Regions from separate parts of the Streptomyces sp. NPDC052236 genome, predicted to be linked through region 2. Evidence: riboswitches for the same ligand, from Rfam matches in the RefSeq annotation. Region 2 holds a riboswitch; the other holds the start of a gene.
The links. Region 2 has a riboswitch for S-adenosylmethionine ahead of thrC (threonine synthase). Riboswitches for the same ligand answer to the same signal wherever they lie in the genome.
Positions count from the first base shown of each region.

Region 1: linked by a shared signal. The riboswitch ahead of ACIHCQ_RS37005 (aminotransferase class V-fold PLP-dependent enzyme) and the one ahead of thrC (threonine synthase) in region 2 are both predicted to bind S-adenosylmethionine.

Region 1 is NZ_JBIUBL010000031.1:87,935-102,099, forward strand. Features, by position in the region: gene ACIHCQ_RS37000 (Lrp/AsnC family transcriptional regulator) at 1-222, shown strand, start outside; gene ACIHCQ_RS37005 (aminotransferase class V-fold PLP-dependent enzyme) at 235-1,596, opposite strand; SAM riboswitch class IV at 1,721-1,837, opposite strand; gene trpD (anthranilate phosphoribosyltransferase) at 2,031-3,095, opposite strand; gene ACIHCQ_RS37015 (cytochrome bc complex cytochrome b subunit) at 3,225-4,874, opposite strand; gene ACIHCQ_RS37020 (Rieske 2Fe-2S domain-containing protein) at 4,871-5,932, opposite strand; gene ACIHCQ_RS37025 (c-type cytochrome) at 5,929-6,738, opposite strand; gene ACIHCQ_RS37030 (heme-copper oxidase subunit III) at 6,804-7,424, opposite strand; gene ACIHCQ_RS37035 (hypothetical protein) at 7,615-8,016, shown strand; gene ACIHCQ_RS37040 (Ig-like domain-containing protein) at 8,045-9,322, opposite strand; gene ACIHCQ_RS37045 (cytochrome c oxidase subunit 4) at 9,458-9,856, opposite strand; gene ctaD (cytochrome c oxidase subunit I) at 9,853-11,592, opposite strand; gene coxB (cytochrome c oxidase subunit II) at 11,589-12,551, opposite strand; gene ACIHCQ_RS37060 (cysteine desulfurase/sulfurtransferase TusA family protein) at 12,878-14,165, shown strand, end outside.
Region 2 is NZ_JBIUBL010000013.1:58,959-73,123, reverse strand. Features, by position in the region: gene ACIHCQ_RS22035 (DUF4031 domain-containing protein) at 1-94, opposite strand, end outside; gene ACIHCQ_RS22030 (hypothetical protein) at 91-450, opposite strand; gene ACIHCQ_RS22025 (MurR/RpiR family transcriptional regulator) at 550-1,485, shown strand; gene murQ (N-acetylmuramic acid 6-phosphate etherase) at 1,535-2,479, shown strand; partial or broken gene ACIHCQ_RS22015 (PTS transporter subunit EIIC) at 2,524-3,937, shown strand; gene ACIHCQ_RS22010 (ABC transporter ATP-binding protein) at 4,205-4,897, opposite strand; gene ACIHCQ_RS22005 (ABC transporter permease) at 4,951-6,381, opposite strand; gene ACIHCQ_RS22000 (hypothetical protein) at 6,528-6,755, opposite strand; gene ACIHCQ_RS21995 (hypothetical protein) at 6,752-6,874, opposite strand; gene ACIHCQ_RS21990 (Uma2 family endonuclease) at 7,101-7,679, shown strand; gene groL (chaperonin GroEL) at 7,774-9,396, opposite strand; gene ACIHCQ_RS21980 (cold-shock protein) at 9,710-9,913, opposite strand; gene ACIHCQ_RS21975 (MoaD/ThiS family protein) at 10,299-10,574, opposite strand; gene thrC (threonine synthase) at 10,622-11,944, opposite strand; SAM riboswitch class I at 11,962-12,089, opposite strand; gene ACIHCQ_RS21965 (glucosyl-3-phosphoglycerate synthase) at 12,221-13,174, shown strand; gene ACIHCQ_RS21960 (hypothetical protein) at 13,213-13,365, shown strand; gene ACIHCQ_RS21955 (trehalose-6-phosphate synthase) at 13,435-14,165, shown strand, end outside.

The DNA of each region.
Region 1 (14,165 bases), on a different contig from region 2:
TCGATCGCCGCGCTGGACAGCGTCAGCGAGGTCTTCTCCGTCACCGGTACGTACGACTTGATCGCCATGGTGCGGGTGGCCAAACACGACGATCTGGCGGACGTCATCCCGGGCCGGATCAGCAAGATCCAGGGCGTGGAGGGCACGGACACCCATGTGGCGTTCCGTACGTACTCGCAGCACGACCTGGAGGCGGCCTTCGCGATCGGCCTGGACGCGTAGGCCGGGTTGGTCTCAGACCGCCGGGACGCAGCGGCCGTCCTCGGTCCGGTACGTCCACTGCGCGCCGTCGCTGACCAGCTCCTTCACCGCCCGTACGAAGCGCTCCACGTGCTCGTCCGGGGTGCCCGCGCCGAAGCTGACCCGGATCGCGTTGAGCGACTTCTCGCCCGGCTCCGCCTCCGGCGCGCCGCACTCGCCCGCCTCCTGCGGGTCGCTGCCCAGCAGCGTCCGCACCAGGGGGTGCGCGCAGAAGAGGCCGTCGCGTACGCCGATCCCGTACTCCGCCGAGAGCGCCGCCGCGAAGTGCGAGCTGTTCCAGCCCTCGACCACGAAGGAGATGACGCCCACGCGCGGAGCGTCGTCCCCGAAGAGCGAGAGCACCTTGACCTGCTCCACCTCCGCGAGGCCCGCACGGACCCTGGTGACGAGCCGCTGCTCACGTGCGACGAGTGTGTCGAAGCCCGCCTCGGTGAGCGCCTTGCAGGCGGCGGCGATCGCGTAGACCCCGATCACATTCGGCGAACCGGCCTCGTGGCGGGCCTCCGTGGTGTGCCAGTCGACGTCCACGCCGCCGTCCGCACGCCGGGCGACCCTGCGGGAGGCACCGCCGCCCGCGAGGTACGGCTCCGCATCCTGAAACCAGTCCGCACGGCCCGCGAGGACACCCGAGCCGAACGGCGCGTACAGCTTGTGCCCGGAGAACGCGACCCAGTCGACGTCCAAGTCCCGTACGGATACGGGGTGGTGGGGCGCGAGCTGGGCAGCGTCCAGCACGATCCGGGCGCCGTGCGCATGGGACGCGGCCGCCAGCTCCCGTACCGGCCACAGCTCGCCGGTGACGTTCGACGCGCCCGTGACGCAGACCAGCGCGGGGCCGTACGGGTCACGCCCGGCGAGGGCGCGCTCCAGCGTCGCGACGGCCTCGGCGGGGGTGCGCGGGGCGTTCAGGTAGGTCACCTGGGCGTTGCGCCACGGCAGCAGTGAGGCGTGGTGCTCCGTCTCGAAGACGAAGACCTGGCAGTCGGCGGGGAGCGCCGCGGCGAGCAGGTTGAGGGAGTCGGTCGTGGACCGGGTGAAGACGACCTGGTCGCCGGCGCGGCAGTCGAGGAACTCCGCGACCGTCGCGCGGCTGCTCTCGAAGAGGTCGGTGGACAGCTGCGAGAGGTAACCGGCACCCCGGTGCACGCTGCCGTAGTACGGGGCGTAGGCGGCCACGTCGTCCCATACGCGCTGGAGGGCGGGGGCGCTCGCCGCGTAGTCGAGGGCGGCGTAGGTGACTTCGCCGCCGGTGACGAGTGGAACGGTCACATCGTGGCCGAGTACGGGGAGCGGCGCGGCGGAGAGCGTGGTGGGCGTGGTCAGGCGTGCGGACATGGCGATATCTCCTGGCAGGGCAAGGCGGAATGAGACTCTGCTGAAGAGGGGGGCGTGACGCCCTATCGCATTCGCTTGCTCACGAGACTGCTCCCTTGAGGACCAGGACCCCAGGGTGTGCAGGGGCCCGCGCTTGCCGCAGACCTCACTGCCTGCGGCCTGGTCTTCACCCGGGGCACCCCGCCACGGACGGAGGGTTGCCGGACAGCGAGCCGGGGCTTTTTCGCTGTCGCTCATGACCTGGGGAGGAGTATGCCATGCGGCTCTGCGGCCGCGACGTCTGTGTCCGCATCCCGAAACGGGGCCCCGGGCCCTTGTCGGGGGCGCTGCCCCCGAGCTCCGCTCCTCAATCGCCGGAGGGGCTGAAAATCCAGCCCGTCCGGCGATTGAGGACACCGCCCGAAGGGCGGTACGGGGGTCCAGGGGCGCAGCCCCTACGAGTGGCTCACCGTCACCCAGCGGTCAAGCACCGCGCCCGCCGCGCCCGAGTCGATCGACTCCGCCGCCCTCGCCATCCCCACCGCCAACTGCTCCGTCAGCGTGCCCTCCGTCGGCTCCAGCGCCACCAGCGCCGCCGCCGAGTTGAGCAGGACCGCGTCCCGTACCGGGCCCGTCTCGCCCGCCAGCAGGCGGCGCGCCACGTCCGCGTTGTACGACGCGTCCGCGCCCCGCAGCGCCTCCACCGGGACCAGCGCGATGCCGAGGTCCCGGGGGTCGAAGGCCTCCTCGCGGACCGTGCCGTTCCGTACCACCCACACCCGGGACGTCGCGGTCGTCGTCAGCTCGTCCAGGCCGTCGTCTCCCCGGAAGACCAGCGCCGACGAACCGCGCCGCGCCAGCACCCCGGCCATGATCGGCGCCATCCGGGCGTCAGCGACACCCGTCGCCTGGGCCTTCACCTTCGCCGGGTTGGTGAGCGGGCCGAGGAAGTTGAACGTCGTGCGAATGCCCAGTTCCTTGCGTGCCGCCGCCACATGCCGCAGCGCCGGGTGGAACTTCACCGCGAAGCAGAAGGTGATGCCCGCCTCGGCCGCGACCTCGACGACCCGCTGCGGGGTCAGCGACAGATTGACGCCGAGCTTCTCCAGCACGTCCGACGCGCCGCTCGCCGACGACGCCGCGCGGTTGCCGTGTTTGACGACCTTCGCGCCCGTCCCGGCGACGACGATCGCGGACATCGTGGAGATGTTCACGGTCCGCGCGCCGTCGCCGCCGGTCCCGACGATGTCGACGCTGGGGCCCGGCACCTCGATCAGGTTCGCGTGCTCGTACATGGTCCGTACGAGACCGGTGATCTCCTCGACCGTCTCGCCCTTGGCACGCAGCGCCACCGCGAACCCGGCGATCTGCGCGTCGGTCGCCTCACCGCTGAGGATGCGGTCCATGGCCCACGCGGTGGCATCCGCGCTCTGGTCACGGTTGTCCAGGAGAGCGTTCAGGACAGCCGGCCAGGAGAGGTCCTGCCCGCTGCCGCCGCCAACCGGGGTCACAACGTTCATGGTCCACTCCAGGGGTCCACAGTCCGGACAAGGGGGTACACGGATACAGCCCCACCCTATCCAGCCCCGGGCACGGCAAAGGGCCCCGTCCAGCGAATGGACGGGGCCCTGCCGCGACAGCTGTGGGGATCAGTGGTGGCCGTGGCCGCTGCTGATCTCCTTGTACTCCTCGTTCGTCGCCTTGGGGATCTGGTTCCCCTCGCCGTAGTACCCCTTGGTCAGCTTCGCCCGGAGCTTCTCCCCGCGCGTCACCTTCCGCCGTACGCCGTGCTCGTCCACCGACGGGCCGATCTCGGCCGGTTCGTACTGCTCGTGCGCCGTGAGCGTGTGCCGCTGGGCCTGGCTGAGCGGCTCGTGAACCTCCACGAACTCACCGTGCGGCAGCCGCTTGATGATGCCGGACTCGCGTCCGTGCAGCACCTTGTCGCGGTCGCGCCGCTGGAGGCCCAGACAGATCCGCTTGGTGACGATGAAGGCGACGACCGGACCGACGAAGTAGGCGATCCGGACGAACCAGGTGATCGCGTTGATCGACAGATGGAGGTGGGTGGCGAAGATGTCGTTGCCACCGCCGATCAGCATGATCACGTACCCCGTGACCCAGGCGACGCCAAGACCGGTCCTGGTCGGCGCGTTGCGCGGCCGGTCCAGGATGTGGTGCTCCCGCTTGTCCCCGGTGATCCAGGACTCGATGAACGGATAGACCGCGATCGCGACAAGCACCAGACCGAAGAGCGTCAGCGGGATGAAGACGCCCAGCGCGAGCGTATGGCCCGCGATGTTGATCTCCCAGCCCGGCATCACGCGGATGAGTCCCTCGGCGAAGCCCATGTACCAGTCCGGCTGGGCGCCCGTGGACACCTGGTCCGGACGGTACGGGCCGATCGCCCACACCGGGTTGATCGTGAACGTCGCCGCGATCATCGCGATGACGCCGAAGACCAGGAAGAAGAAGCCTCCGGCCTTGGCCGTGTAGACCGGCATCAGCGGCATGCCGACGACGTTCTTCTCCGTACGGCCGGGGCCCGCGAACTGGGTGTGCTTGTGGTAGAAGACCAGGATCAGGTGGGCCACCACGAGGCCGAGCATGATGCCCGGCAACAGCAGGATGTGGATCGAGTAGAACCGCGCCACCATGTCGTGGCCGGGGAACTCCCCGCCGAACAAGAACATCGAGATGTACGTGCCGACGATCGGCGTCGCCAGGATCGCGCCCTGCGTAAAGCGGACACCGGTGCCGGACAGCAGGTCGTCGGGGAGCGAGTAACCGGTGAATCCGGTGAACATGCCCAGCACGAACAGCAGGAAGCCGAACAGCCAGTTGATCTCACGCGGCTTGCGGAACGCGCCCGTGAAGAAGACACGCATCATGTGCACGAACATCGCCGCGAGGAAGATCAGCGCGGCCCAGTGGTGGATCTGCCGGATCAGCAGACCACCGCGTACGTCGAAGCTGATGTTCAGGGTCGAGGCGTACGCCTCGGTCATCCTGATGCCCTGCATCGGCACGTACGAGCCGTGGTACTCGATCTCGTTCATGCTCGGGTGGAAGAACAACGTCAGATACACACCCGTGAGGATGATGACGATGAAGCTGTAGAGGGCGACCTCACCCAGCATGAAGGACCAGTGATCCGGAAAGATCTTCCGCATATTGGTCTTGGCCATGGAGTAGATCCCCAGCCGACCGTCCGCCCAGTCGGCTACCCGCTCGCCCGCGGGTGCCTTGCGGTTCCCGGGCGCGTCGGCGCCCGATGATTTTGTCGTCGTCGTACTCATCCGCGCTCCCAGAAAGAAGGACCGACGGGCTCTTCGAAGTCACCGAGGGCTTCAAGATTGCCCTCGGCGTTCACACCGATCCGCAGCTGCGGGAGTGCGTGCCCAGCAGGACCGAAGATGACTCGGGCGCCGTCGGCAAGGTCGAAGGTGGACTGGTGACACGGGCAGAGTACGTGGTGCGTCTGCTGCTCGTACAGGCTGATCGGGCAGCCGACGTGAGTGCAGATCTTGGAGTAGGCCACGATTCCCTCGTGGGACCACTCAAGCTCACGCTTGTCCTTGATGTCCTCCGGCTGGATCCGGATGATCATCAGGGCGGCCTTGGCGATCTGGTTGTTGAACTCGTGGTCGTCCTCTTCCAGGCCCTCGGGCTTGGCGAAGACCAGCGAGCCGACGGTGATGTCCTCGGGACGCAGCGGCTCATCGGTGTTCATGTTGATGAGCTGCTTGCCCTTGGCCCACAGCGTCTTGCGGAGCCTGTCCTCGGGCAGCGGGCCCAGGTCGCGCAGCAGCACGATCCCGGTGAGCGGCACCAGCGCGAGCGCGCCGAACATGGTGTTCCGGATCAGCTTGCGGCGGGGAAGCGCGGATTCCTGGGTGCCCACCGCCCAGTCGGCCATGACCTTGGCCTTGACCTCGGGCTCGGCGGCGACCGCGTGGCGCTCGTCGGCCATCTCGACATCGGCCATCAGGGTGCGGGCCCAGTGGACCGCGCCCGCGCCGATGCAGAAGAGCGCGATGCCCAGCGTCATGCCCAGCGAGAAGTTGAGCGCGCTCACATGGCCCAGCGGCCAGATGTACACGATCTTGTCGACCGGGAAGATCACGAACGCGGCGATGAAGCCGACCGTGGCCAGCATCGACAGCATGAACAGGAAAGCGACCGTACGCTCGGAGCGCTTCGCGGCCCGCTCGTCGATGTCCTGGATACGCGGCCGGTGGGCCGGCAGTCCCGGGTCGGCGAACGCGTCTTCCCCGGCGCGCTCGACCTCTGCCGTGCCTTGCACAGCTCTCTGCTCCGACGGCAGGTTCTCTTCTGGATTCTCTTGGCTACTCATGACTTCTTGGCCTTAGCGGTGTGGGCCGCGATCCAGACGGCGATGGCGATGAGCGCTCCCAGGCCGAAGATCCAGCCGAACAGGCCCTCGCTGACCGGGCCGAGGCCGCCCAGCGCGAAGCCGCCGGGGGTCGCGGTCTTCTCGCCGTTCACGGTCTGGACGTACGCGATGATGTCCTGCTTCTGCTTCTCGGGCAGGAGCGTGTCAGGGAAGCCCGGCATGTTCTGCGGGCCGGTCTGCATGGCCTCGTAGAGGTGCTTCGCGCTGACGCCCCCCAGGCCCGGGGCGTACTTGCCTTCGGTGAGGGCACCGCCCTCACCGGTGAAGTTGTGACACTGGGCGCAGTTGGTACGGAACAGGTCGCCACCCTTGGCGATGTCCGCGCCCTGCGGGTTGTACTGCTTCTCGGTCGGCGTGATCGGTCCTGCGCCGAGAGAGGCGACGTACGCCGCGAGCTGGTCGATCTTGTCCTGCGTGTAGATGACCTTCTTCTTCGGCACCTGGACGCCGGGCTGCTGCGCGGGCATCCGGCCGGTGCCGACCTGGAAGTCGACGGCGGCCGATCCCACGCCGACCAGGCTCGGACCGTCAGAGGTGCCCTGCCCGCCGGTTCCGTGGCAGCTCGCGCAGCCGACGGTGTAGAGCTTCTGGCCCTCCTCGATGGCGAGGGACTGGGCGGCCTCGTTGGCCTGCGCCTCTTCGACGGGGGCGAAGGCGGCGTACAACCCCCCCGTGGTCGCCAGCGCGAAGAGAAGGACGACGACGGCCGCCAGCGGATGGCGTCGTCGTGCGGAGAGCTTTTTCACGGATTACCCCGGTGTCAGGATTTTCTGCGTCGATGCTTGCTGGACGTGTGTCGGGTTCGGCCCGACTACTTGATCATGTAGATCGTGGCAAAGAGGCCGATCCAGACGACATCGACGAAGTGCCAGTAGTAGGACACGACGATGGCGGCGGTTGCCTGCTCGTGTGTGAATCTCTTGGCCGCATACGTCCTCCCGAGGACCAGCAGGAAGGCGATGAGACCGCCCGTCACATGCAGGCCGTGGAAGCCGGTGGTCAGGTAGAACGCCGAGCCGTACGCGTCGGAGGACAGCGACAGGCCGTCCTTCTTGACCAGCTCGGTGTACTCGAAGATCTGACCGCCGACGAAGACCGCGCCCATCACGAAGGTGAGGATGAACCACGATCGGAGCTTCTTCACATCGCCCCGCTCGGCGGCGAAGACGCCGAGCTGGCAGGTGAGGGAGGAGAGCACCAGGATCGTGGTGTTCGTCGCGGCGAACGGGAAGTTCAAGGCCGAAGCCTTTTCCTCCCAGAACTCGGCGCCGGTCACCGATCGCAGGGTGAAGTACATCGCGAAGAGGGCCGCGAAGAACATCAGCTCGGAACTCAGCCAGATGATGGTTCCGACGCTGGTGAGGTTCGGCCGATTGACCGACGGGTGCGCGTGCCCGGTTTCTACTGTCGTTGCTGTCGCCACGACCGACATTATGTCGGTCGCTTATCCCGCGCTCACCCCCGGGGGTGCCGTTTGGTGTGTCAGAGGCGTGTGTCCAGCCCGAACAGCCCATCACAGCCCTCCCGGAGCCGGGACGGAGTAGCATCCGCGGCATCGGGCTGTGACCTCGACAAGCGCGTGCCATCGACAAGCGTGTGCCATCAAGAAGCGTGGAGGAACAATGCAGGCGACTGCCACGGTGCTGGTCTACAGCGATGACGCGGGCACCCGCGAGCAGGTCCGGCTGGCGGCGGGGCGCAGGCCTGCCGCCGATGTGCCGCCGGTGGAGTTCCTGGAGTGCGCGACCCTGCCCGCCGTTCTCAAGGCGCTGGACGAGGGCGGCATCGATGTCTGCGTACTGGACGGCGAGACGGTTCCCGCGGGCGGCATGGGCGTCTGCCGGCAGATCAAGGACGAGATCTTCAACTGCCCGCCCGTGCTGCTGCTGATGGGGCGCCCGCAGGACGCCTGGCTGGCCACGTGGAGCCGCGCGGAGGCCGCGGTGACGCTGCCGGTCGACCCGGTGGAGTTCGCGGACGCGCTGGCCGCGCTGCTGCGGCGCAGACTGGCCGTGAAGGCGTAACCCGGAGGGCGTAACCCCGTCGGCCGTGTCAGACCCGGGGGCGCAGCCGTGCCACGTCGGCGGGGCTGCTGCCCTCCCTGGTGGTGTCGGTCACCAGTGCACTGCCCTTGCGCCAGGCGTCCCAGGGCAGGTTCCAGTCGCCGAAGCCGTTGCCGAAGGGCGTCATCTCGGCCCCGCCGCTGTTGACGACGGTGACGAGGTCACCCGGGCGCACGGTCTTGTAGAACCAGGCGGCGTTGGCGGTGGACATGCCGGTGCAGCCGTGGCTGACGTTCGCGGAGCCCTGTGAGCCGACGGACCACGGCGCGGCGTGGACGTACTCACCGCTCCAGGTGACGCGCGTGGCGTAGTAGACGGGCAGGTCGTACGAGTCCGCACTGCCTTCGGCGATGCCGACGGTCGTGCCGCGCATCCGTACGAAGTACTCCTTGCCGAGCACGACCTTGACTCCGTTGCGGGTGGAGAAGCCGGGCTTGCCCGTGGTCACCGGAATGGTGTTGATCACTTCTCCGTTGCGCTTGACGGTCATCTGGTGCGCGCTCGCGTCGGTGATGGCCTCGATACGGTCCCCGATGGTGAGCTTCAGCGGCTTGGACACGCCGCCGTAGAGCTTGTCGGCGACCTTGACGCCGTAGAGTCTGCTGGCGGCGCTGACGATCGCGCCTGGCGGCCAGTACTCCTTCGGGCGGAAGTGCAGCTTCTTGTCGTCCACCCAGTGCCAGGCGCCCTCAACGGCCGGCTCGGACTCGATCTTCAGCGCGCGTTCGACGACGGCCCTGGCGCTCATGTCCCGGACGGGGGCGCTCAGTTCGGCGGTGATGGGCTGTCCGACGCCGTACGTGCCCGCCTCGGGACCGAAGGCGACCGTCAGGACCTTCTTGGACGGCGCCGTCTCGAAGGTGAGCGTGCGGGTGCCCGGGGAGCCGTCCTTGTCCTCCGTGGAGACCCTGACGGTGTAGGTGACGCCTGCCGCCAGGGGGGCGGTCGATCGCCAGCGGCTGCCGTCGGGGGCGAGTTCACCGGCGAGGCGGTGGCCCGCGTCGTCGGTGACCGTGACGTCGGTGATCCGGCCGCCGGAGCCCTTGACCGTGACCTCCAGGGGCTTGGCCGGGTCGGCTTTGGCCCCTTTGACTCTGCCCGCGGGCGTGTTGAAGGCGATCTGTTCCGCCGCGTCGTACGGCTGCGCGGCGAGCGGGTTGGCGTCGGAGCCGCCACCGCACGCGGTGGCACTCGCCCCGAGGAAGACGACCACCAGAGTGCAGCTGAGAACGGTGCGGATGCGCGACGTGTGGGGCGTGTGGTTCATAAGCACACGTTATGAAGATCGGTTGGCAGCGGCGCGCCGGGTGACTGCAAACGGCGGGCCCGGATCCCCCTCAGGAGTGAGGGGAATCCGGGCCCGCCGATCTCGTACGGAGTGCTGATTACTACTGCTACTGGCTCACTGGTTCTGGCTCTCGCCGCGGTAGTACTCGAACACCCAGCCGAACAGACCGATCAGGATGACCGGGACCGAGAAGTACAGCAGCCACCAGCCGAAGATGACGCCCATGAAGGCGAACGCGCCGCCTACCGCCAGGGAGAGCGGCTGCCAGCTGTGCGGGGAGAAGAACCCCACGTCGCCTGCCTCGTCCGCGACATCGGCCTCCTTGTTGTCCTGGGCCATGATGTCCACTCGCCGGGCCGTGAAGGCCAGGTAGTAGCCGATCATGATGGACAGACCGAAGGCCATGAAGAGCGCCGTGGTGCCGACCGGCTCCTTCGACCACACGCCGTAGAGGACGGCGATGGCGAGAATGAAGACAGCGAGCCAGATGAACATCCTGCCTTGGATCTTCACTTGCCGGTCTCCTTCTCACGCGTGAGGACGCTCGCGCCGTGGCCCGCGTGCTCAAGCTGGTCGAGCGCCGCGATCTCCGGGTGGTGCAGGTCGAACGCCGGGGATTCGGAACGGATCCGCGGCAGGGTGAGGAAGTTGTGCCGCGGCGGCGGACACGTGGTCGCCCATTCGAGCGAGCGGCCGTAGCCCCACGGGTCGTCGACCTCGACCTTCTTGCCGTACTTGGCGGTCTTCCACACGTTGTAGAGGAACGGCAGGACCGACAGGCCGAGCAGGAACGAGCTGATCGTGGAGATGGTGTTCAGCGCGGTGAAGCCATCGGCGGCGAGGTAGTCCGCGTACCGGCGCGGCATGCCTTCCGCTCCCAGCCAGTGCTGCACCAGGAACGTGCCGTGGAAGCCGATGAACAGCGTCCAGAAGGTGATCTTGCCGAGCTGCTCGTCCAGCATCTTGCCCGTCATCTTCGGCCACCAGAAGTGGAAGCCGGCGAACATCGCGAAGACCACGGTGCCGAAGACGACGTAGTGGAAGTGCGCGACGACGAAGTACGAGTCGGAGACGTGGAAGTCCATCGGGGGCGAGGCCAGGATGACGCCGGTCAGACCACCGAAGGCGAAGGTGACCAGGAACCCGATCGTCCAGAGCATCGGTGTCTCGAAGGACAGTGAGCCCTTCCACATGGTGCCGATCCAGTTGAAGAATTTCACACCGGTCGGTACCGCGATCAGGAAGGTCATAAAGGAGAAGAACGGCAACAACACGCCGCCTGTGACGTACATGTGGTGCGCCCACACCGTCACCGACAGACCCGCGATCGAGATCGTCGCGGCCACCAGACCGATATAGCCGAACATCGGCTTGCGGCTGAAGACCGGGATGATCTCGGAGACGATCCCGAAGAACGGCAAGGCGATGATGTACACCTCTGGATGGCCGAAGAACCAGAAGAGGTGTTGCCAGAGCAGGGCCCCGCCGTTGGACGCGTCGAAGATGTGCGCGCCGAATTTACGGTCCGCCTCCAGCGCGAAGAGCGCCGCGGCCAGCACCGGGAAGGCCAGGAGCACCAGCACACCGGTCAGCAGCACGTTCCAGCAGAAGATCGGCATCCGGAACATCGTCATGCCGGGCGCGCGCATGCAGATGATCGTGGTGATGAAGTTGACCGAGCCGAGGATCGTGCCGAAGCCGGAGAAGGCCAGACCCATGATCCACATATCGGCGCCGATGCCCGGCGAGCGGACCGCGTCCGACAGTGGGGAGTACGCGAACCAGCCGAAGTCGGCCGCGCCCTGCGGGGTGAGGAAACCGGCCACCGCGATCAGCGAGCCGAAGAGGTAGAGCCAGTACGCGAACATGTTCAGCCGCGGGAACGCCACGTCGGGCGCGCCGATCTGCAGCGGCATGATCCAGTTCGCGAACCCGGCGAACAGCGGCGTCGCGAACATCAGCAGCATGATCGTGCCGTGCATCGTGAACGCCTGGTTGAACTGCTCGTTCGACATGATCTGCGTGCCGGGGCGGGCCAGCTCGGCGCGCATGAAGAGCGCCATCACCCCGCCGATGCAGAAGAAGAAGAACGACGTGATGAGGTACAGCGTGCCGATGGTCTTGTGGTCGGTTGTGGTCAGCCACGACACGACCACGCTGCCCGGCTTCTTGCGCCGTACCGGCAGCTCGTCCTCGTAGGAGTCGTCAGCCGCTGCGGCGGCACCCTGGGGTTCGTTGAGGATGCTCACAGTTGGTTCGTCTCCGCATTCCTGGCCGGGTCCGTCTGCTCAATGCCCGACGGGATGTAGCCGGTCTTGCCCTGGTCCCGCAACTCCCTCAGGTGCTGCTGGTAGCGCTCCGGGGAGACGACCTTGACGTTGAAGAGCATCCGCGAGTGGTCGACGCCGCAGAGCTCGGCGCACTTGCCCAGGAAGGTGCCTTCCTGGGTGGGGGTCACCTCGAAGGAGTTGGTGTGCCCCGGGATGACGTCCTGCTTCATCAGGAAGGGGACCACCCAGAAGGAGTGGATGACGTCACGAGAGGTCAGGACGAACCTGACCTTCTCCCCGAGGGGCAGCCACAGTGTCGGACCCGGGTTGCCGGTCTGCGGGTTCCGGGTGCCGGGGATGCCGGCGTCGTAGACACCTTCGGCGCCCGCGGGGAACTGCTTCTGGAACTTGTCCGGGATGGTCTCGAGCTCCGCGGGGACCTTGGCGCCAGTCTTGGCGTCGCCGTCCAGGTTCTCGATGTAGTTGAAGCCCCAGCTCCACTGATAGCCGACCACGTTGACCGTGTGGGCGGGCTTCTCGGAGAGGGCCAGGAGCTTCGACTCATCACGCGCGGTGAAGTAGAAGAGCACCGAAACGATGATGAGCGGGACCACGGTGTACAAGGCCTCGATGGGCATGTTGTACCGGGTCTGCGGAGGTACCTCGATCTTGGTGCGGCTGCGCCGGTGGAAGATGATGCTCCACAGGATCAGGCCCCACACCAGCGCGCCCGTGACGAGCGCTGCCGCCCACGAGCCCTGCCAGAGGGAGAGGATCCGCGGCGCCTCTTCCGTTACCGGGGTGGGCATACCAAGGCGGGGGAAATCCTTGTATGTGCAACCGGTCGCGGTCGCGAGGATCAGGGCCGCAGTCAGCACCTGCGGCAGCTTCCGCCGCATCGGGCGCCGCGACGAGCGGTCGGAGCCGTTGGGACTCACGTAGCGCCTTCCCGAGAGTCTCGGCCCGCGCGACCGGCTGCGGCCGTCATGCTGGTCGGTCGCCGGCCCTGACGCGGGCAGGGGGTTTGGATGTTTATGCGGACCAAACCCTACTGGACGCTATTTGGGGTCGCGCGGGGAGGGTGCCCAACGCGCCGCCGGCCACCCCGAAGGGGTGGAATGGGGGTGGGATACCTACGGAAATGCCCCGTCCCGATCTTGCGAGGGGGCTGTTCCGGAGCGCTCCGGGAGCCGTCCGGGAGCGCTCCGGCGCTGTCCAACGGCCGTCTGACTCTGTCTCCGCGCGGGCGGGTTAGCGTGGCTGTGTGCCCTACTTCGACGCCGCATCCTCCGCTCCCCTGCACCCCGTTGCCCGCCAGGCCCTGCAAGCCTCCCTGGACGAGGGCTGGGCCGATCCCGCCCGGCTCTACCGCGAGGGGCGGCGGGCCAGACTCCTGCTGGACGCGGCGCGGGAGGCGGCGGCGGAGGCGGTGGGCTGCCGCCCCGACGAACTCGTATTCACTCCTTCGGGGACGCACGCGATCCACCTCGGAATCTCCGGCGCGCTCGCGGGCCGTCGGCGTGTCGGGCGCCATCTGGTCGTGTCCGCGGTGGAGCACTCCTCGGTGCTGCATGCGGGAGGCGCGCTTCGGGACGACGGGGGCGCGGTGACCGAGGTCCCGGTCGACCGCTCGGGGGCGGTGTCCCCCGACGCGTACGCCGCGGCTCTGCGCGAGGACACGGCGCTGGCCTGCCTCCAGTCCGCCAACCACGAGGTGGGCACGGAGCAGCCGGTGGCGCCGGTCGCGGAGGCGTGCCGCGCTGTCGGGGTGCCGCTGCTGGTGGACGCGGCGCAGTCGCTGGGCTGGCGGCCGGTGGAGGGCGCGTGGTCGCTGCTGACGGCGAGTGCGCACAAGTGGGGCGGCCCGGCGGGGGTGGGGCTGCTCGCCGTACGCAAGGGTGTGCGGTTCGCCCATCAGGGCCCCGCGGACGAGCGGGAGTCGGGCCGCAGCGCGGGGTTCGAGAACATCCCGGCGATCGTGGCGGCGGCGGCGTCGCTGCGGGCGGTACGGATGGAGGCTGCGGCGGAGGCGGTGCGGCTGCGGGCCCTGGTGGACCGTATCCGCGCGAGCGTGCCGGAACTGGTCCCCGATGTAGAGGTGGTGGGCGATCCGGTGCGCCGGCTCCCCCATCTCGTCACCTTCTCCTGTCTCTATGTCGACGGAGAGGTGCTGCTGCACGAGCTGGACCGGGCGGGGTTCTCGGTCTCGTCGGGTTCCTCCTGCACCAGCGGCACGCTGACGCCGAGCCATGTGCTGCGGGCGATGGGGGTGCTGTCGGAGGGAAACGTGCGGGTGTCGCTGCCGATGGGGACGGGAGAGGAGGAGGTGGAGCGTTTTTTGGCGGTGCTGCCGGGGGTGGTGGCGGGGGTGCGGGAGCGGCTCGGCGCGCCGTCTTCCGCTTCGTTTGCCGCCTCGTTTGCCGGGTCTCCCTCCGGGAGCGGGGAGGACGAGGACGCGTCGGTCGTGGTGGACGCGCTTGGCAAGCTGTGCCCGATCCCGGTGATCGAGCTGGCGAAGATCTTCGGGGATGTGCCGGTGGGCGGCACGGTGA
Region 2 (14,165 bases):
ACGCGTGCAGTTCCGCGTAGGAGACATCGCTCACCAGGTGCGACCACAGCCTGCCGTGGCCCGGCCAGCTGGGCGGGTCTATGTACACCGTCACCGCAGGTCTCCGACGCGCGCCACGACCACGCCCGCCTCCACGCAGACCCAGTGCGGGTCCGGCCCCAGCTCCGGCTCGACGGCCAGCGCGTGCGGGTCGCCCGCGTCGCAGACCGGGCACAGCGGCCATCTGCCGTACCGTTCCAGCAGCGCGTCCTGAACGTCCTGGGCGATCAGCCCCGCGACGTATCCGATGCCGTCCGGCCACTGCTCGACCCACCAGCGGCGGTGCGTGACCGCGTCCTCGACCAGGGAGACGACGCCGACGTCCGCCACCTCGCGGGCGGCCAGGTCGGCGAGGACCAGGGCGCGCGCGGCGTGCAGGGCCTGCTCCAGTGAAGGGTTCGCGTCGTCCATGCAGCCATTGTCGCCCCACCCGCACCACGTGCGGCCCCCGGGCCTCCACAGAACCAGAGGGGGTTGACGCTGAGCGAACTCTGAAAATACCTTTCAGGAGTGACCAACCCAGTGAAGGAAATTTTCAGCGGCAATGGCGCCAGCGCCGGTAGCGCCCCGCCCGCCCCCGCCGCGCTCGCCGCCAAGGTCCGCACCCTCGCGCCGTCCATGACCCGCTCCATGCAGCGGGTCGCCGAAGCCGTCGCCGCCAACCCGGCCGGCTGCGCCGCCCTCACGGTCACCGGCCTCGCCGAACTCACCGGCACCAGCGAGGCCACCGTGGTCCGCACCGCCCGGCTGCTCGGCTACCCCGGCTACCGGGATCTGCGCCTGGCGCTGGCCGGGCTCGCCGCGCACCAGCAGTCGGGCCGGGCGCCCGCCGTCACCGCCGACATCGCCGTCGACGACCCGATCGCGGACGTGGTCACCAAGCTCGCCTACGACGAGCAGCAGACCCTCGCCGATACGGCCGCCGGGCTCGACACCGTACAACTGGGCGCGGCGGTGGCCGCCGCGGCGACCGCCCGCCGCATCGACATCTACGGTGCGGGCGCGTCCTCTCTCGTCGGCATGGACCTCGCCCAGAAGCTGCTGCGCATAGGCCTGATCGCGCACTCGCACACCGACCCGCATCTCGCCGTCACCAACGCCGTGCAGCTGCGCGCCGGCGATGTGGCCATAGCGATCACCCACTCCGGCTCCACGGGGGACGTGATCGAGCCGCTGCGCGTCGCGTTCGACCGGGGCGCGACGACGGTCGCGATCACCGGCCGCCCGGACGGGCCCGTATCGCAGTACGCCGACCATGTGCTGACCACGTCCACCGCGCGCGAGAGCGAGCTGCGGCCCGCGGCGATGTCGTCCCGGACCAGCCAGCTGCTCGTCGTGGACTGCCTGTTCATCGGCATCGCGCAGCGTACGTACGAGACGGCGGCCCCTGCCCTGGCCGCTTCGTACGAGGCGCTGGCGCACCGCCACAGCCCGCGCACCCGCTGACTCACACAGCTGACTCACCCAATGGCGCCAGAAAGCAGAGCCGCTGTCCATGAACTCCACGCCGCCCTCCACCTACGGTGAACTCCGCGCCGAGCTGGCCGCCCTCACCACCGAGGCGTTCCGCCCCGACCTCGCCGAGATCGACCGACTCCCAACCCTCGAAATCGCCCAGATCATGAACGGCGAGGACAAGACCGTGCCCGCCGCCGTCGCCGGGCAACTGCCGCGTATCGCCGCCGCGATCGACGCCACCGCCGAGCGGATGTCGCGCGGCGGGCGGCTGATCTACGCGGGCGCGGGCACGGCGGGACGGCTCGGAGTGCTGGACGCGAGCGAGTGCCCGCCGACCTTCAACACCGACCCCGCCGAGGTCATCGGCCTGATCGCGGGCGGCCCCTCCGCCATGGTCAAGGCGGTGGAAGGCGCGGAGGACAGCAAGGAACTGGCCGCGGCCGACCTCGACGCGCTGCGGCTGACCGCGCAGGACACGGTGGTCGGGATCTCGGCCTCGGGCCGTACTCCGTACGCGATCGGCGCGGTCGAACACGCCCGGTCGCGCGGGGCACTCACCATCGGCCTGTCCTGCAACGCGGCCAGCCCGCTCGGCGCTGCCGCCGACCACGGCATCGAGGTCGTCGTCGGCCCCGAGCTGCTCACGGGCTCCACCCGGTTGAAGGCCGGTACGGCGCAGAAGCTGGTCCTCAACATGATCTCGACGATCACGATGATCCGGCTCGGCAAGACGTACGGAAACCTGATGGTGGACCTTCGCACGTCGAACGAGAAGCTGCGCGCACGCTCGCGCCGGATCGTGGCCCTGGCGACCGGCGCGTCCGACGAGGAGATCGAGCGGGCGCTGACCGCGACCGACGGCGAGGTGAAGAACGCGATCCTGACGATTCTGGGCTCGGTCGACGGCGCCACGGCGGCGCGGCTGCTGGCGGAGAGCCAGGGCCATTTGCGGGCGGCGCTCCAGTCCGCTCGTACGAACTGAACTCACCCACCTCCCCCCACCCCCGCACAGCAAGGCACTCCCCCATGCCCACAGACACCCCCCGGACGAACAGCGCCACCGCCACCGCCGCCGCGATCCTCCCCCTGGTCGGCGGCGCCCAGAACGTCTCCACCGTCGCGAACTGCATGACCCGGCTCCGCCTGGGCCTGCGCGACCGCTCCCTCGTCCAGGAGGAAGCGCTGAAGGCGCTGCCCGCGGTCATGGGCGTGGTCGACGACGACACGTACCAAATCGTGCTGGGACCGGGCACGGTCGCCCGGGTCACCCCGGAGTTCGAGGCGCTCGTCGCCGCCGCCCCCCCGGACGGCCGACGATCTCGCCTCCCACGGCTCGGCCATCAAGGCCGCCCAGAAGGCCAGAAACGCGACGCCCTTCAAGCTCTTCCTGCGCCGCATCGCGAATATCTTCGTCCCGCTGATCCCGGCCCTCATCGGCTGCGGCATCATCGCGGGCCTCGGCGGCCTGCTCACCAACCTGGCCTGGCTGCCAGCCGTCGTCCCCGCGCTCACGGCCACGGCGTCCGGCTTCATGTCGCTGATCGCGGTCTTCGTCGGCTACAACACGGCGAAGGAGTTCGGCGGTACGCCGATCCTGGGCGGGGCGGTGGCGGCGATCATCGTCTTCCCGGGCGTCGCGAACATCGACGCGTTCGGCCAGAAACTCTCGCCGGGCCAGGGCGGCGTCCTGGGCGCGCTGGGCGCGGCGGTGCTCGCGGTGTACGTGGAGAAGTGGTGCCGGCGCTGGGTACCGGAGTCCCTGGACGTCCTGCTCACCCCGACCCTCACAGTCCTGGTCTCCGGGCTGGTCACGATCTTCGGCCTGATGTACGTGGCCGGTGAGGTCTCCACCGCGATCGGCGACTTCGCGAACTGGCTCCTGGCCAGCGGGGGGGCGGGCGCGGGCTTCGTTCTGGGCGGCCTGTTCCTGCCGCTGGTGATGCTGGGCCTGCACCAGGCGCTGATCCCGATCCACACGACGCTCATCGAGCAGCAGAGCTACACGGTCCTGCTCCCGATCCTCGCGATGGCGGGCGCGGGCCAGGTCGGCGCGGCGGTGGCGGTCTACTTCCGCCTCCCCCACAACACCTCGATCCGCCGCACGATCAAGTCGGCGCTCCCGGCGGGCTTCCTGGGCGTGGGCGAACCGCTGATCTACGGCGTCTCACTGCCGCTCGGCCGCCCGTTCCTGACGGCATGCGCGGGCGGCGCGTTCGGCGGCGGCTTCGTCGGCCTCTTCAACATGCTGGGCGAAAAGGTCGGCTCCACGGCAATCGGCCCCTCGGGCTGGGCGCTGTTCCCGCTCCTGGACGGCAACAAGCCCTTGGCGGAAACGATCGGGGTGTACGCGGGGGGCTTGGTGGTGGGTTACGTGGTGGGCTTCCTGGCGACGTACTGGTTCGGCCTGACGAGCACGATGCGTGCCCAGTTCAACACCTCAAGCCCCGCCGGCGTTTGAGGCGCGGGGTCTGGGGCGGAGCCCCGCTCCTCAAGCCCCTCCGGCGATTGAGGAGCGGGGTTCGGGGCAGCGCCCCGACAAGGGCCAGACATTTCCAGCCCCGCTGGGGGTACCTCCCACGCCGCTAGGCGTAGAGGGAGGGTTCGGGGGCAGCGCCCCCGACAAGGGCCCGAGGACAAACTCAGCCCCGCCGGCGTTTGAGGCGCGGGGCCCTGGGGCCGAGCCCCAGTCAAAGGGCGCCCCGCACCCCTACGCCGCCCCCGCAACCCGCTCCTTCACCGTCACCCTCCCCCTCCGAATCGTCGCCACCCGCGAAGCCACCCTCCGCGCCACCACCGAGTCATGCGTGACCATCACAAACGTCAGCCCCCGCTCCTCCCACAGCCCCTCCAGCAAATCCATGATCTCGTCCCGCATCGACTCATCCAGATTCCCGGTCGGCTCGTCCGCCAGCAGCACCGCAGGCCGCTTCACCAGCGCCCGCGCGATCGCCACCCGCTGCTGCTGCCCGCCCGACAGCTCACCCGGCACATGCCCGAGCCGCTCCCCGAGCCCCACCGACACCAGCGCCTCCGCGGCCCGCTCACGCCGTTCCGCCGCCTTCAGCCCGCCCGGTACGAGCGCGGTCTCCACGTTCTCCTGAGCGCTCAGCGTCGGAATGAGGTTGAAGCTCTGGAAAATGAAGCCGATCTTCTCCGCCCGCACCCGCGTGAGCCTCGCCTCGGGGAGCGTCGCGAGATCGACCCCGTCGAGGACCACACTGCCCGCCGTCGGCCGGTCGAGCCCGCCGAGCATCTGAAGCAGCGTGGACTTTCCGCCGCCGGTGGGGCCCTGGATCACCAGCCGCCCACCGTCCTCGATGGTCAGGTCCACACCGTCCAGCGCCCGGACAGTGTCCTTGCCGCGCCGGTACTGCTTGGTGACTCCACTGAGTTCGTACATGGTGGTTCAACTCCTCTTGCACATAAGGGATTCGAGCTCAACCGCAGGCTGGGCTACTCGACGCGCCGCAACGCGTCGGCCGGACGCAGCCGGGACGCGCGCCACCCGCCGAAGCCGCCCGCGACCAGGCCGCCGGCCACCGCGAGGGCCACCGCCAGGCCGATGGTGGTCAGCGAGACGGGCGCGGTGAGCGCGATGTCCAGCGCCTTGGAGGCGGTCTGCCGGGCCTGACCGCCACCACCGAAGCCCCGGCCGCCGCCACCGAGCTGCGCCGTCAGCGTCGGACTGAACGTCGTGATCAGCCACGCCCCCGCCAGCCCAAGACCGATCCCGAGCGCGCCGCCGACCAGTCCGTTGACCAGCGCCTCACCGACCACCTGCCGGGTGACCCGCCCGCTGCGCCAGCCCAGCGCCTTGAGGGTGCCGAACTCCCGCACCCGTCGGCTCACCGCGGACGACGTGAGCAGCCCGGCCACCAGGAACGCCGCCGCCAGTACGAGCATCGACAGCCACTTGCCCACGCCCGACGCGAGGTCGGACGCGGTGGACAGCGACCCGGACACGGTCTCCGCGAGATCGGCGGAGGTCGTCACGGTCGTACCGGAGATGTTCTTCTGGATGGCCTGCTTGACGCCGTCGATCTGCTGCGAGTCGGAGGCCTGGACGTAGACCGTGGTGATCTTGTCCTTCGCGGCGGCGAGCGTCTGCGCCTGGGTGAGCGGAAGGTAGACGTTGGCGGCCGAGTCGCCGCTGTCCGCCGTCGCGATCCCGATGATGCTGAAGGCCGTACCGGAGACGGTCAGCGTCTTCCCGACCGTGAGGCTCTTCTCCTTGGCGTAGGCGCTGTCGAGGATGGCGACCTTGGCGTTGGCCTCGGTGGTCTTGAAGGTACGGCCCGTGGTGATCGTCGAGGAGGTCAGCGGACCAAGCTGCTGATGGGCGACGTCGGTTCCGTACGCGGTGTACGAGTCGACGTCGAAGGCCGCCCCGCCACCGGTCACGCCACCGCCGCCACCACCGCCACCGGGAGGCGTGGTTCCGCCCTGCCCCGGCTGCTGCTGGACCTCTCCGCGCCTGAACTCACCGTTGATCTTCAGCACCCGCACGCTCAGCCCGCCGACCGCGTCGGCGACGCCGTCCTGCTTGCCGACCTGCGCGACGGTCGAGGAGGCCAGGGTCTGGAACCCCTCGACCATCACGCGGTCCTGGCTCTGCGCGGCGGCGTCGTCGTCGCCGTTGGCGTCGAACTCGAAGCGAGGCCGCGTGGCACCCCCCTCTCCCGGCGGCGCGGCTGCCTTGGTGACGGTCATGTCGGTGCCGAGCCCGTACAGCGACTCGAGGACCTTCTCCTGGGCACGGCCCATGCCGGACGAGACCGAGTTGACGATGATGACGAGCGCGATGCCGAGGGCGAGGCCAGAGGCGACGACGAGCGCGGCCTTCCGGCGGCGGCGCAACTCGCGCCGGAGGTAGGTGAAGAACATGGCGCGAACGTAGGTACGAGATGTGATGGCGAGTTAAGTTCACCGTGAGAGACAGATGAGAAGCCGAACCGTGACTTGATCCAGCGGCTCCCACCAGCAGCCACTCAACGGCCCCAACCGCCCCTGCCCCGTCCCCTGACCCCGGCTCAAGGCCGCCGGCTCTCCCGGTTGATCTCCCGCACCCGCGCCCGCAGCAGCGCCCCGGGCTCGGCCACCCCGAGGCATTCGGGCGGGCAGTCCCACTCCTTGCCGCCGCCCGGCGGACGCAGCTGCACATAGATACCTACGCGCCCCATGACCCGCCCCACCCGCCCGTCCCGGGTGTCAACGGCGTACGACCCCGGCTCCGGCACCGACGCACCGCCCCCCGTCACGACGTGAGCCCATCGAGCGCGGCGGCGAACAGGGTCATCGCCACCACCCAGAGCCCGTCTCGCCGTTGGGCCACCACGTCTTCCGCAGCCGGCATCCGCTCCGCCGATCTCGCCACCATGGCCAGGCACCTCCACGCTGAGTGTTCGCTTTCTCTACACAGCGTGTCCGATCGACTACTAGCCTGAACCCGGAAAGCGGCTCAACAACCCCATTCGTCTAACGGGAGTTGACAAACCCGCAGACCGGAGGATCTCAATCCGTCCGCCGGAAAGGACACGCGCATGACGATTCAAGCGATCCGCCGCCACAGGGCCGGGGCACCATGGAGGGGAGGAGGCGACACCATGACCCCCAGCACCGCCGAACACCCGCAGATGGCCGTCGAGGACTTCGAGGAACTGGCACGCCATGCCCCCGAGACCGTGACGCTTGAATTCATCAACGGAAAGCTAGAGGTCAAGCCGGTGCCGGACGGCGACCACGGAGAGATCATCATGTGGCTGCAGCGGCAATGCATGCAGCAGCGTCTTGAATTTGGGCTCTATGCGGAGCAGGGCCTGAAGATCCAGTCCTACCGCCAGGGCCGAGCCCGACCCGACGGCGCTCTCGCCCCCCTCGGCCACTTCTCAGGTGAAGGCGAGTGGGCCGACCCGGAGGGCGTGCTCATGGTCGTAGAAGTCACCTCCCACGACTCCGACACCGACCGCCGGGACCGCGTCGAGAAGCGCGACGGATACGCCGAGGCCGGCATCCCCGTCTTCCTCCTCGTCGACCGCGACGCCGACACCCTCACGGTCTACAGCGAGCCGAAGGACGGGACCTACCACCAGGACGCTTCGTACCCGTACGGGGCCACGGTCGAGATCCCCGACCCCGTAGGCATCACTCTCGAAACCGAGAAGCTCAAGGACTACGTCCGCTGAAGCGGTCCAAGGCGCAAACGCCGAGGGCGGCACCCCCCTGGGAGTAGGGGTGCCGCCCTCGGAACTTCAGGACAGTCGATCAACCAGAGGTCGATCAGAAGTCCATGTCACCGCCCGGCATGCCGCCCGGAGCGGCCGCGCCGGCCTTCTCGGGCTTGTCGGCGATGACGGCCTCGGTGGTGAGGAACAGCGCCGCGATGGACGCCGCGTTCTGCAGAGCAGAGCGCGTCACCTTCGCGGGGTCGATGATGCCTTCGGCGATCATGTCGACGTACTCACCGGTCGCGGCGTTCAGGCCGTGACCGACGGGCAGGTTGCGCACCTTCTCGACGATGACGCCACCCTCGAGACCACCGTTGACGGCGATCTGCTTGAGCGGAGCCTCCAGCGCGAGCTTCACGGCGTTGGCGCCGGTCGCCTCGTCACCTTCGAGGTCCAGCTTCTCGAAGACCGAGGAAGCCTGGAGCAGAGCCACGCCACCACCGGCGACGATGCCCTCCTCGACGGCGGCCTTGGCGTTGCGCACCGCGTCCTCGATGCGGTGCTTGCGCTCCTTCAGCTCGACCTCGGTCGCGGCGCCGGCCTTGATGACGGCCACGCCGCCCGCCAGCTTCGCCAGGCGCTCCTGGAGCTTCTCGCGGTCGTAGTCCGAGTCGGAGTGCTCGATCTCGGCACGGATCTGGTTCACGCGACCGGCAACCTGGTCGCTCTCGCCCGCACCGTCGACGATCGTGGTCTCGTCCTTGGTGATGACAACCTTGCGGGCGCGGCCCAGCAGGTCCAGGCCGGCGTTCTCAAGCTTGAGGCCGACCTCCTCGGAGATGACCGTGCCACCGGTGAGGATGGCGATGTCGTTGAGCATGGCCTTGCGGCGGTCGCCGAAGCCCGGGGCCTTGACGGCGACGGACTTGAAGGTGCCACGAATCTTGTTGACGACCAGGGTCGACAGCGCCTCGCCCTCGACATCCTCCGCGATGATCAGCAGCGGCTTGCCGGACTGCATGACCTTCTCCAGCAGCGGAAGGAGGTCCTTCACATTGCCGATCTTGGAGTTGACGATCAGGATGTACGGGTCGTCGAGCGACGCCTCCATACGCTCCATGTCGGTGGCGAAGTACGCCGAGATGTAGCCCTTGTCGAAGCGCATACCCTCGGTGAGCTCCAGCTCCAGACCGAAGGTCTGGGACTCCTCGACGGTGATGACGCCTTCCTTGCCGACCTTGTCCATCGCCTCGGCGATGAGCTCGCCGATCTGGGTGTCGGCGGCGGAGATGGAGGCGGTCGAAGCGATCTGCTCCTTGGTCTCCACGTCCTTGGCCTGCTCCAGCAGGGCACCGGAGACGGCCTCTACGGCCTTCTCGATTCCGCGCTTGAGAGCCATCGGGTTGGCGCCGGCCGCCACGTTGCGCAGGCCCTCGCGGACGAGTGCCTGGGCAAGGACGGTCGCGGTGGTCGTTCCGTCACCGGCGACGTCATCCGTCTTCTTGGCGACTTCCTTGACCAGCTCGGCGCCGATCTTCTCGAACGGGTCCTCGAGCTCGATCTCCTTGGCGATGGAAACACCATCGTTGGTGATCGTGGGGGCGCCCCACTTCTTCTCGAGGACGACGTTCCGGCCCTTGGGGCCAAGGGTGACCTTGACGGCGTCGGCGAGCTGGTTCATCCCGCGCTCGAGACCGCGCCGTGCCTCCTCATCGAACGCGATGATCTTGGCCATGTGAAGTGGTCCTCCCGGACTGGGGTGGATTCTCCGGACCGTGTTGGCGCCCGCGACGGACGGCCTGCCTACCGCGTGGTTCCTTGCCCCACACGGCCTGCGGGCCTCACCGACCGGTCCCGGTTGTCACTCTCACTGTCAGAGTGCTAACGCAATGATTAGCACTCGACCCCTTCGAGTGCAAGCGGCTTGGGGGGCGTCGGCAGGGGATCCCGGGGGCCCGCGCAGGGGACCGGGACGCACGAGGGGCCCGCATCCCTGGTGGGATGCGGGCCCCTCGGCGTGAGTGCGTCGGTGGCCGATCGCGCCGAGATCAGACGGCGAGTTTGACCATGTCCGCCTGCGGACCCTTCTGGCCCTGCGAGATCTCAAATTCGACTCGCTGACCTTCTTCAAGGGTGCGGTACCCGTCCATCTGGATCGCGCTGTAGTGGACGAAAACATCCGCACCACCGTCGACCGCGATGAAGCCGTACCCCTTCTCCGCGTTGAACCACTTGACGGTGCCCTGAGCCATGCCTAACTCCCCTATTACTGGCCCTTGCGCAGGACCGCACTTCGCGGACCCGGGTCAGATCTCCACCCCCCGCAACAGGAGGGGTGTGCGCCGGAACGCGTCGACCGCGGCTGAATGTATCTGCCCAACTGCCCTCTGCAACAGGTCAGTCGGACGAGAATTCCGGGCACGGCCGAAGGGATGATTCATATGAATTCTGTGAATTCCGGGGCAATTCGGGCCCAACAAATGACACCTAAGCGGCAATTCGCTCGGTCACTTTGGCTGCTTCTTGTCGTGCGGGGGCGCATTCTCATATGCGCTCGCTATCAGCAGCGGAGGGGGCTTCCCCAACTGTACCGCGCTCAACCCTGCGGTTTTGCCCCCTCCGCTTCTCCTTCGGCGCTCAGCCGCCGGCGACCGCGGGAATGATCGAGATGCCCGCGCCGTCCGGAGTCTCCGTCTCCAGACCCTGCTCGAAGCGCACATCGTCGTCATTGACGTACACATTGACGAAGCGGCGCAGCTTGCCCTGATCGTCCAGGACGCGGGCGGCGATGCCCGTGTGGTTCTTCTCCAGGTCCGCGATGACCTCGGAGAGCGTCGCGCCCTCCGCCGGGACCTCGGCCTTGCCGCCCGTGTAGGTACGGAGAATGGTGGGGATTCGGACATTGACGCTCATGGGGTTCTCCTCAAGTCTTCAAGGGGTTCTTCGGCGCGGGAGCGGCTTCAGCCGGCGGCAGCGGCGGCAAGGCCCGCCGCGCGGAACGCGTCCAGGCTCGGCCGGATCGTCGCCGTCGGGCCGGTCGTCGGCGCCACCGCGTCCAGCGTCTTGAGCCCGTCGCCGGTGTTGAGCACGACCGTGGTCAGCGTCGGGTCGAGCACGCCCGCCTCGATCAGCTTCCGCGTCACCCCCACCGTCACGCCACCCGCCGTCTCCGCGAAGATGCCCTCCGTACGCGCCAGCAGCTTGATCGCGTCGACGATCTGCTCGTCGTTGACGTCCTCGACCGCGCCGCCCGTGCGGCGCGCGATGTCCAGCACATACGGGCCGTCCGCCGGGTTGCCGATGGCCAGTGACTTGGCGATGGTGTTCGGCTTCTGCGGACGTACGACGTCGTGCCCGGCCTTGAAGGCCGTGGACACCGGCGAGCAGCCCTCCGCCTGTGCCCCGTAGATCTTGTACGGCTTGTCCTCGACCAGGCCGAGCTTGATCAGCTCCTGCAGCCCCTTGTCGATCTTCGTGAGCTGCGACCCCGAGGCGATCGGGATCACCAGCTGGTCGGGCAGCCGCCAGCCGAGCTGCTCGCAGATCTCGTACGCCAGCGTCTTGGAGCCCTCGCCGTAGTACGGCCGGAGGTTGACGTTGACGAAGCCCCAGCCCTCGCCGAGCGGGTCGCCGATGAGCTCCGAGCAGAAGCGGTTGACGTCGTCGTAGTTGCCCTCGATGCCGACCAGCTCACCGCCGTACACGGCGGCCATGACGACCTTGCCCTGCTCCAGGTCGTGCGGGATGAACACACACGAGCGGAACCCGGCCCGCGCCGCCGCGGCGCCGACCGCGCCCGCGAGGTTGCCGGTGGACGAGCAGGACAGGGTGGTGAAGCCGAAGGCGCGCGCGGCCTCGACGGCGATGGCGACGACGCGGTCCTTGAAGGAGTGCGTCGGGTTGCCGGAGTCGTCCTTGATGTACAGACCGCCGGTGACGCCCAGCTCACGGGCGAGGTTGTCGGCCTTGACGAGCTTGGTGAAGCCGGGGTTGAGGTTCGGCTTGTCGGCCACGTCGGCGGGGACGGGCAGCAGCGGCGCGTACCGCCAGATGTTGTCAGGACCGGCCGCGATCTGCTTCTTCAGCGCTTCGGCGCTTTCAGATGTCACAGTGCCGCTCGGCAGGTTGTACGCGACTTCGAGCGGCCCGAAACACAGGGCGCAGGCGAAGATAGGGCCGAGTTCGAAACGTTCTCCGCATTCGCGGCACGAGAGTGCCGTGGCGGGACCCAGGTTTACGGGGGTGAGGGGGGTGGTGGTGTCCGAAACAGTCTGCACAGCCATGGAGGCGAGGCCCTTTCTCCTCATCTTCCTCGGGACGCGTTTCGCCACGAGACGGAATTGGCACCTTCCCCACCGTGACCTCGCGGTCGGCTGGATGGTTGCCGGGACTTCAACGGGCCGTTCCCTCAGTCCCTCTGGATGAGCGCTATTCGGTTGTCAGCGTGAGGCCCCGGTGTGCAAGGGCCGTCCGCGTTGCTCAAGACTGTAACCGAAGGCCCGGATGGTTGAGATAGTCGTCCGACCCGCGAGACGCATCACAACCCTGGAGTAATGAACGTGCTGGAAGAGGTCGAGCGCTGGCTGAGCAGGCGTTCCTGGTCCGCGTCCGACCGCCCGCTCGACCAGCTGGTCGCGGCCAGGGCCCGGCGCCGTACGACCGTCAGCGTCGTACTCCCCGCGCTGAACGAGGAATCGACGGTCGGCGAGATCGTCACCGTCATCCGGCGCGAGCTGATGGAGGCGGTCCCGCTCGTCGACGAGCTGGTCGTCGTCGACTCGGGCTCCACCGACCGTACGGCCGAGGTGGCGGCGGCGGCCGGGGCACGGGTGGTGCACCGGGACGCGATCCTGCCGCGCATACCCGCCGTGCCCGGCAAGGGCGAGGTGCTGTGGCGCTCGCTGATGGTGACGAGCGGCGACATCGTCTGCTTTGTGGACGCGGACCTGCGGGAGTTCTCGGCGGATTTCGTCTCGGGGGTGGTGGGGCCGCTGCTGACCGAGCCGGAGGTGCAGTTCGTCAAGGCGGTGTACGACCGGCCGCTCGGCGACGCGGCGGGTCAGGGCGGCCGGGTGACCGAGCTGGTGGCGCGTCCGCTGCTGAATCTGCACTGGCCGCAGCTGGCGGGGTTCGTCCAGCCGCTGGGCGGGGAGTACGCGGCGCGGCGCTCGCTGCTGGAGCGGCTGCCGTTCCCGGTGGGTTACGGGGTGGAGCTCGGCCTGCTCGTGGACTCGCTGCACACGGTGGGTCTGGACGCGCTGGCGCAGGTGGACGTGGGCTCGCGCCTCCACCGCCACCAGGACGGGCAGGCGCTGGGGCGAATGGCCGCGGCGATCTACCGTACGGCTCAACTGCGGCTGTCCCGGGGCCACTTGATACGTCCGTCACTGACGCAGTTCGAGCGGGGGGCGGGAGCGAAGGGCGGCTTCGAGCCGCGTACGTACGCGGTGGACACGCAGGAGAGGCCGCCGATGCGCGAGATCGGTGAGTACGCGGCGCGTCGCGCGGCATAAGCGGGGACGGCCGGTCATTTTGTCTACCTTTTTGCTTTATGGGAAGACGACTCATCGCGGCGCCGGCGGTCATGGTGACGGCGGCACACGCCGCAAGCGGGGCCGAGCGCCTGTGGCTGCTCGGCGGGCTGGCGCTGACCCTGACCGCGGCGGGCGTGATCGCCGTCGCCGCCACGCGCGGGCGCCGCTGAGCTGCGATTCAACCGCATTTCGACCGTACGTACGTTTGAGGGTTTGCGGGAAGGGCTAGATTTCGGCACATGGTCTCCGAGCACGGCTCCGCCCAGGTCCTTGTCGCGTCCAACCGCGGCCCGATCACGTACACGCTGAACGAAGACGGCTCACTCGACGCCCGGCGCGGCGGGGGCGGGCTGGTCTCCGGCCTGTCGGCCATCGGCTCCGAGGCGGAGGCGCTGTGGGTGTGCGCCGCGCTGGGCGAGGGCGACCGTGCGGCGGTACGGCAGGGGGTCGGCGAGCCCGGGGTGCAGATGCTGGACATCGACCCGGCCGTCTACTCCGACGCGTACAACGGCATCGCGAACTCGGCGCTGTGGTTCGTCCACCACATGCTGTACCAAACGGCGCTGGAGCCGGTCTTCGACGCGGAGTTCCGCAGGCAGTGGGCGTCGTACGAGGCGTACAACCGGGCTTTCGCGGAAGCCCTGGCCGCGGCGGCGGGCGAGGGCGCGGCGGTGCTGATCCAGGACTACCACCTGGCACTGGCCCCCGGCATACTCCGCGAGCTGCGGCCCGACCTGAAGATCGGCCACTTCTCGCACACGCCGTGGGCGCCCGTCGACTACTTCCGGATGCTGCCGGACGACATCGCGGAGCAGCTGCTGCGGGGGTTGCTGGGGGCGGACCGGGCGTGTTTCCTGACCCACCGGTGGGCGGACGCGTTCCGGGCGTGCTGTACGGAAGTGCTGGGCGCGGAGGCGCTGCCTCTGGCGGGCACCCGGATCGGGGTGCACGGTCTTGGCACGGACGCGGA